Regions from separate parts of the Streptomyces sp. NPDC004610 genome, predicted to be linked through region 1. Evidence: riboswitches for the same ligand, from Rfam matches in the RefSeq annotation. Region 1 holds a riboswitch; each other region holds the start of a gene.
The links. Region 1 has a riboswitch for cobalamin ahead of ABZX40_RS31535 (prenyltransferase/squalene oxidase repeat-containing protein). Riboswitches for the same ligand answer to the same signal wherever they lie in the genome.

Region 1 (3,356 bases):
GCCGCGTCCGCCCGCTCCTTCTCCCCGAGCGCGCGCAGCGCCTGTGCGGCGTACGCGGTGCCGATGACACCCGCGCTGGGGGAGCCGGTGTAGGCGGGGAAGGCACCGTCCGCGCGCTGGTTCTTGACGAGATAGGCGCGGGCCTTGCCGACGGCGGTGTCCTGGCCGCCCGCGGCGTGCAGCGCCAGGGCGGCCAGACCGGTCGTACCGGCGTCGCCGTCGCAGTTCTCACCGGGCCGGATCAGCACGCTGGTGACCCCGCCGTCCCGGCACTGGAGCTGCGCGAGCCGCTCGACGGTGACGGCGGGCGGCTCCTCCTCGGCGCGCACCAGGGCCAGCACGGCGAGGGACTGGCCGTCGGTGTACCCGGCGTCGCCGAAGTCGCCCTTGGCGGAGCAGCCGGGGGTGGGCTGCCCGGACTCGGGGCCCGCCGGGCAGATGTGCGCCACCAGGTCGCCGATCAGATCATGGCCGCCGAAGTCCCTCGGATCGCGCTCGGTGACCGAGGCGAGCAGCGCCAGCCGGGCCGCGTTGGTGGCGTCGGGCGCCTTGTCCGTGCCGTTGGGGTAGGCGAAGGGGCCCGCGGTGGACGTCAGGAAGTCGGTGACCTTGCCGAGGGCCTGGCTGTCCCCCTCGGCGGCGGCCAGCGCGTAGGCGGTCTGCACGGTCAGGAAGTGATTGGGGTCGGTGGCACCCTCGTCCACGATCCGTTCGCCGTCGGTGAGACGGCCCTTCAACCAGGCGGCGGCGCCCGGCACATCGACCGCGCCCGGGGCGCCGGTCAGGGTCGGACCCGGCGTCGGGGTGGACCCGCCCTCCGCCCGTACGTCGTCGGGGGAGAACGTGGGACGGCCGGTGGAGCCGCCGACATCGGTGCCGCCGAACACCCAGGCGTCCACGTCACCGTCGCTCAACTTCCGGTCCATGGCCCCGTACTGCGAGTAGGACCAGTCGTCGTCGCCGGGCTTCGCCACCCAGTACGACCAGTAGGCGGTGGCGGGCGGGGTGAGGACGCACGACTCCTTGTCCGGGGTCGGGTACTGGGTGCCGGTGCGTCCGTGGCCGATGCGGCAGATGAAGGCCGGGCCGTCGTGGCCGGTGCCCGCGGTGGTGAACCCGCCTTCGTGCAGCAGCTCGTAGCCGGTGGTGGGGGTGGTGTCGCAGCCCCGCTCGACCGAGCCGCCGAACGGGCCGAAGTCGACGGCGACGATCGAGCCCCGGGTGGCCGTGCACGCGCCGATGGGGTCGGCCGTGGCGGGGGAGGAGAGGGTGAAGAACGTCACGCAGGCCGCGACCAGCGTCAGCAGCGCCGTCCCGGCCGCCGGCCAGGGCCCGGGTCTGCCGCCGCCCGTACCGTCGGCGCCCGTGGATCCGGGCCGCCGCCGCTCTCTTCGCTGTCCGGTCCGCATCGCGGCCCCCCTCGTCCGGTCCGGCGGGGACGGGGAACGTGGGGCAGGCCCTCGCCGTGCCGGGCCGGAAACCCGCGCGGGAAGGGGTCGCACCACGCCGTAGTCCGCGACGGCGTCTGTTGCTCGATCACGCTCCAGGCATTCCGGCTCGCCCGGCGCGGGGCCGGGCCTACGGTTGCGGGTCAGCGCCGGACTTCGACCGGCTTCCCCTGGAACTCGTTGCGTATCAGGCGGATTTGAGCACGGTTCGCGAAGGCCGTCAAGGTGCGGCAGAAACCCCGGTGCGGGGTGATTTAGACCCTATGGCGACCGCACCTGGGGTCGGGTACCGTCCCGCACTGCCGAGTGGGGGAACCCGGTGCGAATCCGGGGCTGACGCGCAGCGGTGTGGAACGGCGGGAGGCCGTTCCGAGCCCGAATGCCCAATCGGCCGGTACTTTCCGGCAGCCCGTTCACGCGTCCCGGACGGCGGCTCCCCGTCACGGCCGTCCGGCCGGGGCGGGGCGTCGGCGTCCCTGATCCCAGGAGCACGCCATGGCCCCGCACACCCTCCACCGCCACCGCCACCGCATCCGGCGTCGGCTCACCCTCACCTCGGCCGCCGCCCTCGGCGCCTTCGCCCTCACCACCCTGCCCGCCGCGGCCACCGCCACCCCCGCCCAGATCGCCACCTCCAAGACCAACGGGGTCGCCTACCTCAAGACCCTCCAGGCCGCCGACGGCTCCTACGCCGGGTCGGGGCTGTCCAACGAGTGGGCGTTCAGCGCCTTCGCCGCGGCAGGCACCGCCGCCGTGGACGTCACCCCGGGCGGCGACACCACCAAGAACGCCAGAACCGTCTACCGCACCCTGCTCTCCACCAGCGGCTGGCCGTCCGCCTCCCCCGTCGTCACCGACTACGAGCGCGCCACCCTCAACGCCTACGCGGCCGGCATCGACCCGGCCCGCGTCTCCGCCTCCCGCAATCTGATCGCCGAGATCTACCGCTACTGGCAGACCGCCGAACCCGGCTACTTCGGCCCCTCCGCCACCTTCAACGGCACCGTGTTCGCGGCACTCGCCCTGAACGGGGCGAAGACCCAGGCCGGTCAGGTCCGGATCCCGCAGGCGCTGCGGGACGCGATCGTCACCCGGCTGCGCGCCAACCAGCACAACGACGGCGGCTGGAACTACAGCAAGGCCGAGGGCAACCCCACCCAGCTCGCCGCCGCCGGCGACATCGACATGACCGGCGCCGCGATGGCCGCGCTGTGCGTGTCCGGCGTCCCGAACACCGACCCCGACATCACCCAGGCCAAGGCGTTCCTCAAGAGCAAGCTGGTCGCGAACAGCGGTGCCTTCAACGCCATGTTCGGGGTGAACACCGACTCCAACGGCTGGGCGGTGTCCGGCCTCAACGCCTGCGGCATCAACCCGCAGACCGGTGACTTCCTCACCTCCCTGGGCAAGACCCCGGTGGACTTCCTCATCGCCCAGCAGTTCAACCCGGGCGGCGGCTTCAAGTACCTCCCCACCGACACCGCCCCCTCCGCCTACGCCTCCATCGACGGGCTGCGCGCGGTCGCGGGCGGCGGCTTCACCTCCGCCCCGCCCGTCCCCACCACCGCCGGTGCCCCGCAGTGGGTGGGCCAGAGCACCTTCACCTCCGGTACGGCGACCCGGCTCGCCCTGACGGTCGACGACGGCGCCGGCGGCCTCAAGGTGTGCTCGGTCGCCGTCACCCCGACCGGGACGACCACCACCCTGGGCGCGGTCCTGGACGCGGCGACCACCGCCGCCACCCCGGCAGGCTGTGTCACCTCGGTCACCCCGGCCTCCGGCACCGGCCCGGTCACCGCGGTCAACGGCAAGGCCAACAGCGGATCCAGCACCTGGAAGGTCAGCATCGACGGCTCGGCGTTCACCGCGGCGACCCGGCAGACCACGGTCAATGTGGGCGACACCCTG
Region 2 (3,356 bases), on a different contig from region 1:
GGGGATTCCCTACCTCCAAAGAGCCGTGCGCCAGGAAGCGGGGGCCAAGGTGGGATACCGGGGTATCTCCGGGGTCCGCCTCCTGGCCTGCTATCTGGGAGTGGAGGCGTGGCAGGAGGCCGAGGAACTGGCCACGTCGATCGTCCCGGTCATCGGCGAGACATCCTCAGCCCGCACCCTCCGACTACTGACCAGAACGGCCCGCTACGGCAGAACACTGCGCGCTGTTCCCAGCGGTCTACGAGACGCTCTGGAACAGATCGAATCCTCGATAGCGGAAGACCCCTACTGCATCTGATGCCCGCCCACGTTCGTGGAAGCCACGGGACAGAATCCGGCCCGCCGCTTGCGTGAGCCGACGAGAGTGAATTACCCGACCGCCAAGGGAAACCAGAGAGCCACCATGCCCCAAGAGGCCCCCCACCTTGACCTGGCCAACGTCCTGCGCGCCCGCATCCTCGCCGGAGAATGGGCCGTCGGTGAGCGCCTGCCCTCGCGCGCGCAGCTCGCCGACGAGTACGGCGTGGGCAGGAACGTCACCCAGCGTGCCGTCGACCGCCTGATCATCGAGGGCCTCCTGGAAGGCCGCGCCGGATCAGGGACGTACGTCCGCAAGCCACGCCCACGGCTCCGTATGGTCCGCTCCCGCCACCGCGAACGGCGTGGCGGTTCACCGTTCCGCGCCGACATGAAGGAGCAGGGCAGGACCGGCACCTGGGAGGCGCACAGCGCCGCCCGCACCCCCGCCCCGGAACGCATCGCGGAGCGCCTGGCCATCGAGCCCGGAGACCTCTGCGTCTTCACACGGTACGAGTTCCTCGGCGACGGTCAGCCGGTCCAGCTCTCCGAGTCGTGGGAGCCCATGGCGATCACGGACGGCACTCCGGTCGTACTCCCCGAGATGGGTCCGCTCGCGGGCATGGGGGTGGTCGAGCGCATGCGGTCCCTCGGTGTCGTCATCGACACCGCCGTCGAGATCCCGCGCCCCGGCCGCGCCACCCAGGAACAGGCCAACCTGCTCGGCATCAACCTCGGCGACCTGCTGCTCACGATCGAGCGCACCTACTACGACACGGACGGACGCCCCATCGAGACGGCGGACATCGCCGTGCCGAACGTGCGCTGGGAAGTCGCGTACGAGTTCGGGGTCGACCGGTCCTGACGAGGAGACGGCGCCCACGGGCCCAACCAGCCACCCTCTGAACGCCGAGCACCCCCACCCCCCTAAGGGGCGCTGGGGGTGCCCCCTCTGGGGGTGGGGGTGCCCCCTCTGGGGGAGAACTGCGCGACCAGCCCACCACGACCCGCACCCGGCATCCCACCCCCACGCACCGGCGTTCCCGACCGAGCCGCCGACACCGTGATCTTCATCGCACCCGGCGGGACGCCCGCCGCCGCGAGCGACGAGGCCGAGATCCGCATCCTCGCCGTCGCGCCCAAAGCCCGGCGTCACGGCATCGGTGAGGCCCTCGTCCGGGCCTGCATCGCTCGCCCCGGCGCGGAGCGCATCGTGCTGTCCACGCAGAGCGGGATGCACGCCGCCCACCGCCTCTACGAACGGCTCGGTTTCGTCCGTACCCCGCACCGGGACTGGAATCCCGTGCCGCACCTGGACGACCTCACTCTTCTCACCTACGAGTTGACACTGTGAAACCGGCGCGACACAACATCTGGGGGTGACACGGCGACCGGGCACTACATGTATGCTCATGCTCGCTGTCGCCGCAGGGGAATCCGGTGCGAATCCGGAACTGTCCCGCAACGGTGTACATGTGCGTATTCGCGGTGCCATCCAGCCCCGTGTCAGCACGCCATGGCCAGTCCGAGGACCTGCCGACAGTGCGCCCGGCCACCCGGCCCGGGTGCCATGACGTCCGGGCCTCGTGGAATGGGCCGGTGGACGCGACGCGTACCCGCGCTCGTGCGTCACCGCCCCCTGCCCTCCCCGAGGCCCCGTGCCGAGCGAGGGAGAGCCCCACGTGACGATCGCGCCAGCAGACCCGGCTTCAGCAGTCACCCCCGCGGCTACCGCCACGGAGCCCGACGGTCCCGGAACCGCCCTCCTGCGGACGCTGACGACGCTGACCGCCGACCTCCCCGACGCCGACCCCGGCCGGGTGGCCGCCGCCGCGCTGCGGGGCCGTTCCGCCCGCGCGGACGAGGCGGAGTTGCGGGAGCTGGCGACCGAGGCCGCTGCCGGGCTGATCTCCGAGGACCCCGCCTACTCCCGGCTGGCCGCCCGGCTGCTGACCCTCACCATCGCCGCCGAGGCCGCCTCGCAGGGTGTCACCACCTTCACCGGGTCGGTGGCGACCGGTCACCGCGAGGGCCTGATCGCCGACCGCACCCACGATTTCGTACAGACGTACGCGGAGCGGCTCGACGGCCTCATCGATCCGACCGCCGACGACCTCTTCGGCTACTTCGGGCTGCGCACCCTGCACAGCCGCTACCTGCTGCGCCACCCCATCACCCGCAAGGTGATCGAGACCCCCCAGCACTTCCTGCTGCGGGTGGCGGCCGGGCTGGCGGAGGACGGGACCGTCCGCGCGCTGGACGAGGTGGCGGCCCTCTACCGGCTGATGAGCCGGCTGGACTACCTCCCCTCCTCCCCCACCCTCTTCAACTCCGGCACCCGCCACCCCCAGATGTCCTCCTGCTACCTCCTCGACTCCCCCAAGGACGAGCTGGACTCCATCTACGACCGCTACCACCAGGTCGCCCGGCTCTCCAAGCACGCCGGCGGCATCGGGCTGTCGTACTCCCGGATCCGGTCACGCGGTTCGCTGATCCGGGGCACCAACGGGCACTCCAACGGGATCGTGCCGTTCCTGAAGACGCTGGACGCCTCGGTGGCCGCCGTGAACCAGGGCGGGCGGCGCAAGGGCGCGGCGGCGGTGTACCTGGAGACCTGGCACTCCGACATCGAGGAGTTCCTGGAGCTGCGCGACAACACCGGTGAGGATGCCCGGCGTACCCACAATCTGAATCTCGCGCACTGGGTGCCGGACGAGTTCATGCGGCGGGTCGACTCCGACGGCGTCTGGTCGCTGTTCTCCCCGGCGGATGTGCCGGAGCTGGTGGATCTGTGGGGGGACGAGTTCGACGCGGCCTATCGGGCGGCGGAGGCGAAGGGGCTGGCGCGCAAGACCCTGCCCGCCCGCGATCTGTACGGGCGCATGATGCGCACCCTCGCCCAGACCGGCAACGGCTGGATGACCTTCAAGGACGCCGCCAACCGCACCGCCAACCAGACCGCCGAGCCCGGCCAGGTCGTCCACTCCTCCAATCTCTGCACGGAGATCCTGGAGGTGACGGACGACGGCGAGACGGCCGTCTGCAATCTCGGGTCGGTC
Region 3 (3,356 bases), on a different contig from region 1:
GGACGCCAGCGCGCAGAGCTTCTATCTGATCCACGCGGGCGGACCGCGCATCCTGGACGATCTGAGCCACTATCTCGCCGTGCCGCCGGAGATGTTCCGCTTCAGCCGGGCCACGCTCGCCGAGTACGGGAACATCGCCAGCGCGGTGGTGCTGGACGCGCTGCGCCGGCTGTTCGAGGAGGGCGGCTGCGCGCCGGGGGAGCTGGGGATGATCGCCGGGTTCGGGCCCGGCATCACCGCCGAGATCACCCTCGGCCGCTGGACCACCGACAGCACCGAACCGGCGGCCGAGCAGGGCGCCGGTGCGGGGGTGCGCACCGATCCGGCCGCTGAGGCCCCGCGCCCGGCGAGCAACGGCGCCACCCCTGCGGTGCGGGTGCCCACGCCGACCCCGGCGCCCGCGCCCGGCCCGGCGGCGGTGTCCACGGAGGGCCCGGTATGACGACGGCCGCGGCCGTCCGGCCCGGGACCGGGTCCGGCGCGCGGTGACGGGCGGCGCGTCCGCCGGGCCGCTGATCCTGCCGCCCGGCCGGGGGCGGACCGTGGCGGTCGCCGCCCAGCGGGTCACCTTCAAGGTGACCGGCGAGCACTCCCGGGCGGCCTCCACCTTCGAGGTCGTCGTCCCGCCCGGCTTCGATGTGGGCGCCCACACCCATACGCACAGCGAGGAGTTGTTCTACGTCATCGAGGGCGAGTTGGAGGTGCTGGCCTTCGAGCCGCTGGTGAGGACCCCGGACCACTGGCGGGAGTGGGAGTCCGCCGCCGGGGAGCGGGCGGTGCGGGCGGGCCCCGGCACCCTGCTGTTCGTCCCGCCCGGATGCCCGCACGCCTTCGCCAACACCGGCCCCGAACCGGCCCGGGTGCTCTTCCAGGCCGCCCCGCCCCCGGCGCACGAGCGGTACTTCGAGGAACTGCTCGACATCCTCGCCGCCCAAGGAGAGATCGATCACTCCGCCATCGCCGCCCTGCGGCTGCGCTACGACGTCCAGCAGCTCACCCCGCTGCGCTACGACCCGCCCGCCACCCCGGCGGACCGGCCCTAGGGGGTGCCTCCCGCTCCCGTGCCGTGCCCGCTCCCCCGGGCGCGGCACGGGTGAGACGTCATGTACGGGCGGTGTCCGAGCGGCTAGGGTGACCGACGCAGCTGGTTCGCCCCGTCCGCCAGGCGGGAGCGTCGCAAGAGGGAACCCGGTGGGAATCCGGGACTGCCCCGCAGCGGTGAGTGGGAACGACCGCCGTCATACGCACTGGGTCCGGGAGAACGGGCCTGGGAAGCGACGGCCAGTAGGGGTCCTGATCTCGTCAGGACGCGCCCGCGAGTCCGAAGACCTGCCAGCCGCCCATGCGCGAACCACTCGTGCGCGGACATTCCGGTGACCTTCGCGGGCGGGTCGGCGTACAGAGTCAGGCGGACGACCGTGCCCCGCAGCGCACGGGCCGGGCCGCCCGGTTCCGTCACCCTTCGCGCCCCCGTCCCGTCGCCGGGATCTCAGGGATTCATCTCGCGAAGGAGATCTCCGTGACCACCAAGCCCGCAGCCGCGGCAGCACGGGCCACCGTGTACGGCTACCCCCGCCAGGGTCAGCACCGGGAACTGAAGAAGGCCGTCGAGGGCTACTGGAAGGGCCGCGTCAGCGCCGACGCCCTGAGGGCCGCCTCCGCCGAACTCCGCCGGAGCAACTGGCGCCGGCTCGCCGACGCCGGGGTCCACGAGGTCCCCACCGGCGACTTCTCCCACTACGACCACGTCCTCGACACCACCGTCATGGTCGGCGCGATCCCCGCCCGCCACCGGGCCGCCGTCGCGGCGGACCCCCTGGACGGCTACTTCGCGATGGCGCGCGGCACGCAGGACGTGGCGCCGCTGGAGATGACGAAGTGGTTCGACACCAACTACCACTACCTGGTCCCCGAGCTGGGCCCGGACACGGTCTTCTCCGCCGACCCCGGCAAGCAGGTGGGCGAGCTGAAGGAGGCCCTCGCCCTGGGCCTCACCGCCCGCCCGGTGCTGGTCGGCCCGGTCACCTACCTCCTCCTCGCCAAGCCCGCGCCCGGTGTGGCCGCCGATTTCGACCCCCTGACCCTGCTGGACCGGCTCCTGCCGGTGTACGCCGAGATCCTCGCCGATCTGCGGGCCGCCGGCGCCGACTGGGTGCAGCTGGACGAACCCGCCCTGGTCCAGGACCGCACCCCGGCCGACCTCAACGCCGCCGCCCGCGCCTACCGCGACCTCGGCGCCCTCACCGACCGCCCGAAGCTCCTCGTCGCCTCCTACTTCGACCGCCTCGGCGACGCCCTGCCCGTCCTGGCCAAGGCCCCCGTCGAGGGCCTGGCGCTGGACTTCACGGAGTCCGCCGCCGCCAATCTGGACGCCCTCGCGGCGGTCGGCGGACTGCCCGGCAAGCGCCTGGTCGCCGGGGTCGTCAACGGCCGCAACATCTGGGTCAACGACCTCACCCGCTCCCTCGCCACCCTGGGCACCCTGCTCGGTCTCGCCGACCGGGTGGACGTGGCCGCCTCCTGCTCCCTCCTCCACGTCCCCCTGGACGCCTCCGCCGAGCGGGACATCGCACCGCAGGTCAGGCGCTGGCTGGCGTTCGCCCGGCAGAAGAGCGCGGAGATCGTCACCCTGGCCAGGGGCCTCGCCGAGGGCACCGACGCCATCGCCGCCCAACTCGCCGCCAACCGCGCCGACCTGGCCTCCCGGACCAACTCCCCCCTCACCCACGACCCGGCGGTACGGGCCCGCACCACCGCCGTCACCGACGCCGACGCCCACCGCTCCCTCCCCTACGCCGACCGGACCGCCGCGCAGCGCGCCCGCCTGGGCCTGCCCGTGCTGCCGACCACCACCATCGGCTCCTTCCCGCAGACCACCGCCCTGCGCACCGCCCGCGCGGACCTGCGCACCGGCCGTATCGGCACGGACGCCTACGAGGACCGCATCGAGGCCGAGATCCGGGACGTCATCTCCTTCCAGGAGAAGGCGGGCCTGGACGTCCTGGTGCACGGCGAGCCCGAACGCAACGACATGGTCCAGTACTTCGCCGAACAGCTCACCGGCTACCTCGCCACCCAGCACGGCTGGGTCCAGTCCTACGGCACCCGGTACGTCCGCCCGCCGATCCTGGCCGGGGACATCTCCCGCCCCGCGCCCATGACCGTCCGCTGGACGGCCTACGCCCAGTCCCTCACCGACCGGCCGGTCAAGGGCATGCTCACCGGCCCGGTCACCATGCTGGCCTGGTCCTTCGTCCGCGACGACCAGCCCCTCGGCGACACCGCCCGCCAGGTCGCCCTGGCCCTGCGCGACGAGGTGGCCGACCTGGAGGCGGCGGGCACGTCCGTCATCCAGG
Region 4 (3,356 bases), on a different contig from region 1:
AGGGGTCGGGGGAGAAGAGCCGGGTGTCGGCGCCGATGGGCACCACATGGATCCGGTCGGGGCGGACACCGAGGTGGTCGGCGATCTCGGTGCGGGAGGTGCCGGAGACGGTGAGGACGGCGGGCAGCCGACGGGCGACGCGCTTCTGCATCCGGGTGAAGGCGTACCAGCGGCGGACGGAGTAGCGGCGCTGCCAGGTGGCGGCGGCGTCCAGTTCGAGCCGCCGGTCGACGGTGATGGGGTGGTGGACGGTGGTGACCAGGGGGGCGCCGAGGTCGCCGAGGAGTCCGTAGCCGAGCGTCTGGTTGTCGTGGACGACGTCGAACTCACCTCGCCGGGACCGGAGTTGGCGGCGGGCGCGGAGGGAGAAGGTGAGGGGTTCGGGGAAGCCGCCGGTCCACATGGTGGCGACTTCGAGGGCGTCGATCCAGTCCCGGTACTCACCGCGACCCGGGGTGCGGAAGGGGTCGGGCTGGCGGTAGAGGTCGAGGCTCGGGAGTTCGGTGAGGCGCAGTCGCTCGCCCTCGGGGTCGAGCACCGGGTAGGGCTGGGCGCCGATCACCTCGACCCGGTGGCCGAGGCGGGCGAGTTCGCGGCTGAGGTGGCGGACGTAGACGCCCTGGCCGCCGCAGAACGGGTTTCCCTTATAGGTGAGGAGTGCGATGCGCAGCGGTGGTGAGCCGTCAGCGGCAGGACCGTCATGAGCCCTTTCCCGACTGGCCTCAGCGGTCACTCCGGGCCCCCTTCTGCCTGCACGACGGTGAGACTACGACACGGGACGCTAATCTAGAACAAGTTTCAGACTTGATCGTCCGAGAGGCTCCGAATCTACCGGCTGGTAGTGCCGGGGCGAGAAGTGGATCAGGTGATTCACGCCACGGCGGGCTGGATCGACCCGGCTCCTGCCATGCTGTCTGATCGCCCCCACTCCTCACAGTTCCTCATGGACTGTCACGGAACCCACGGAACGGTGCCCATGCCTGCGGAAGCCAAGGTGACCAAGGTGGAAGCCAGTTGCGCGCGAGCCGACTCGCCGCCGCTGACCGAGCGGCAGGAGGCGCGGCGCCGCCGCATCCTGCACGCGAGCGCGCAGTTGGCCGGCCGGGGTGGGTTCGACGCGGTGCAGATGCGGGAGGTCGCGGAGTCCTCGCAGGTGGCGCTGGGCACGCTGTACCGGTACTTCCCGTCCAAGGTGCATCTGCTGGTGGCGACGATGCAGGCCCAGTTGGAGCATATGCACGGCACGCTGCGCAAGAAGCCGCCGGCCGGTGAGACGGCGGCGGAGCGGGTGGCGGAGACCCTGATGCGGGCCTTCCGCGGGCTCCAGCGCGAGCCGCATCTCGCCGACGCGATGGTCCGCGCCCTCACCTTCGCCGACCGCAGCGTCTCCCCCGAGGTCGACCAGGTGTCCCGGCAGACGACGGCGATCATCCTGGACGCGATGGGCCTGGACCGCCCCACGCCCGAACAGCTCGCCGCGGTCCGCGTCATCGAGCACACCTGGCACTCCGCCCTGATCACCTGGCTCTCGGGCCGCGCGTCGATCGCCCAGGTGAAGATCGACATCGAGACGGTGTGCCGGTTGATCGACCTGCCGTCGCCGGAGGACGCACCGCGGACGCGGTGACCGACGGGGGCCCCGCCCCAGCCCACCGCCCCGCCCCCGCCGACCGGATCCGCTCCCTGCTCGACCATCACGAGGCCCGGCTGCGCGAACTCCTCGCCCTGCCCGCCGAACCCGGCGCCCCGCACCCCCTGGCAGCTCGCCACCCCGATGACCTGGAACCGCCACTGGAACCACCCCCGGGTGCGCACCCCGCACACCTCCCGCACCATCGCCGTCGCCGAGGCCGAGGCCCAGCTGCGCCGGCTGGTGGACAGGGCCGGGCGGAGCCGACGGCGGCGGGCGGCGAGCCGGTGACATATGTCGCGGTGTGAGGCGGGATGGGCCGTTCGGGGCGCCCGGTAGAGTGAGCAGGTCGTCATCACATCCGTACGCGAGGAAGCCGGTGCGAATCCGGCGCCGACCCGCAACCGTATGAGCCCCGCCCCGCCGGGCTCTCAGCCGGACCACCGCCAGCGGACCAGTGACCGGCTCATGCGCACCGGCGTCCGCCGGGCGCGGCACCGTCGAGGCATACGGAGCCGAGCCGCCCGGGGTGCCCGGTGCTGCCCGCCTCCGCACAGGAAAGGGCTCCCGCCGATCATGTTGTTCCGCCGCAGTGCCGCGGTCGTCGCCGCCGCCTTCGGGATCGGCGCCGTCGCCGCTCCGCTCGCCCAGGCCGCCGACCCGTCCCCATCCTCACCCTCCTCCGTGACGATCCCGGAGGGCCTGTACGGCACGGCCGACCCGACGTACGACGGTGTGTGGCGCCAGTCGCTGGCGCTGCTGGCCCAGTCGTCGGTGGGCGTCACCCCGGCGGCGCGGGCCGGGGACTGGCTGGCCGGCCAGCAGTGCGCCGACGGCGGCTTCGCCGCCTTCCGCCCCGACCCGGCGGCGGCCTGCGACAGCAAGACACCCCTGGACTCCAACAGCACCGCCGCCGCCGTCCAGGCCCTCGCCGAACTCGGCGACCACGAGGCCGCCACCGGCAAGGCCGTCACCTGGCTGAAGTCCGTGCAGAACGCGGACGGCGGCTGGGGCTACACCCCCGGCGGCCCCAGCGACACCAACTCCACCGGCCTGGTCGTCGGCGCCCTCACCGCCGCCGGGGAGAGACCCGCCGAGGTCCGCAAGGACGGCAAGTCCCCCTATGACGCCCTGCTCGCCCTGAGCGTCCCCTGCGACGACCCGGAGGGCGGCGGCGCCTTCGCCTACCAGCCCGAGCAGAACGGCGACCTGCTCGCCAACGCCGACGCCACCGCGGCCGGCGTCCTGGGCGCCCTCGGCACAGGCCTCAACGCGGAGGCCCCCGACACGACCGCCACCCCCGCGACGGCCGGGTGCGCCGACGCCACCACCCCCGCGCAGGCCGCCGCCAACGCCACCGCCTGGCTGACCACCACGCTCGCCGGGAACGACGACCACCTCATCTCCGCCCTCCCCGGCGCCGAGGACCAGCCGGACTACGGCAACACCGCCGACGCCGTGGTGGCGCTGGCCGCGCTGGGCGAGGGCGAGCAGGCCCGCGCCTCCATGACCTGGCTGGAGCGCAACGCGCGCGCCTGGGCCGACGCGTCCGGCCCCGCCGCCCACGCCCAGCTCGTGCTGGCCGCGCACGCGATCGGCGACGGCCCCGAGGAGTTCGGCGGCACCGGCCTCATCGACCGTCTCAACGCCAGCGGCCCGACCCCGGCGGCGACCGACGACCTGGTCGAGAAGCGCCTGGTCGAGAAGGAGACCACGGCCTCCGCCG

Region 2: another riboswitch for cobalamin. It lies ahead of ABZX40_RS02345 (ribonucleoside-diphosphate reductase subunit alpha); the one in region 1 lies ahead of ABZX40_RS31535 (prenyltransferase/squalene oxidase repeat-containing protein).
Region 3: another riboswitch for cobalamin. It lies ahead of metE (5-methyltetrahydropteroyltriglutamate--homocysteine S-methyltransferase); the one in region 1 lies ahead of ABZX40_RS31535 (prenyltransferase/squalene oxidase repeat-containing protein).
Region 4: another riboswitch for cobalamin. It lies ahead of ABZX40_RS24680 (prenyltransferase/squalene oxidase repeat-containing protein); the one in region 1 lies ahead of ABZX40_RS31535 (prenyltransferase/squalene oxidase repeat-containing protein).

The regions. Positions count from the first base shown of each region.
Region 1 covers NZ_JBEXLA010000035.1:1,409-4,764, forward strand. Annotated here, with positions in the region: gene ABZX40_RS31535 (prenyltransferase/squalene oxidase repeat-containing protein) at 1-1,409, opposite strand, end outside; cobalamin riboswitch at 1,528-1,664, opposite strand; cobalamin riboswitch at 1,758-1,833, shown strand; gene ABZX40_RS31540 (prenyltransferase/squalene oxidase repeat-containing protein) at 1,944-3,356, shown strand, end outside.
Region 2 covers NZ_JBEXLA010000002.1:48,932-52,287, reverse strand. Annotated here, with positions in the region: gene ABZX40_RS02360 (helix-turn-helix transcriptional regulator) at 1-298, shown strand, start outside; gene ABZX40_RS02355 (GntR family transcriptional regulator) at 404-1,162, shown strand; partial or broken gene ABZX40_RS02350 (GNAT family N-acetyltransferase) at 1,406-1,651, shown strand; cobalamin riboswitch at 1,697-1,853, shown strand; gene ABZX40_RS02345 (ribonucleoside-diphosphate reductase subunit alpha) at 1,980-3,356, shown strand, end outside.
Region 3 covers NZ_JBEXLA010000015.1:186,695-190,050, reverse strand. Annotated here, with positions in the region: gene ABZX40_RS19175 (type III polyketide synthase) at 1-442, shown strand, start outside; gene ABZX40_RS19170 (cupin domain-containing protein) at 486-1,043, shown strand; cobalamin riboswitch at 1,129-1,352, shown strand; gene metE (5-methyltetrahydropteroyltriglutamate--homocysteine S-methyltransferase) at 1,520-3,356, shown strand, end outside.
Region 4 covers NZ_JBEXLA010000023.1:54,113-57,468, forward strand. Annotated here, with positions in the region: gene ABZX40_RS24665 (glycosyltransferase family 4 protein) at 1-733, opposite strand, end outside; gene ABZX40_RS24670 (TetR family transcriptional regulator) at 977-1,627, shown strand; partial or broken gene ABZX40_RS24675 (MBL fold metallo-hydrolase) at 1,645-1,938, shown strand; cobalamin riboswitch at 1,960-2,096, shown strand; gene ABZX40_RS24680 (prenyltransferase/squalene oxidase repeat-containing protein) at 2,207-3,356, shown strand, end outside.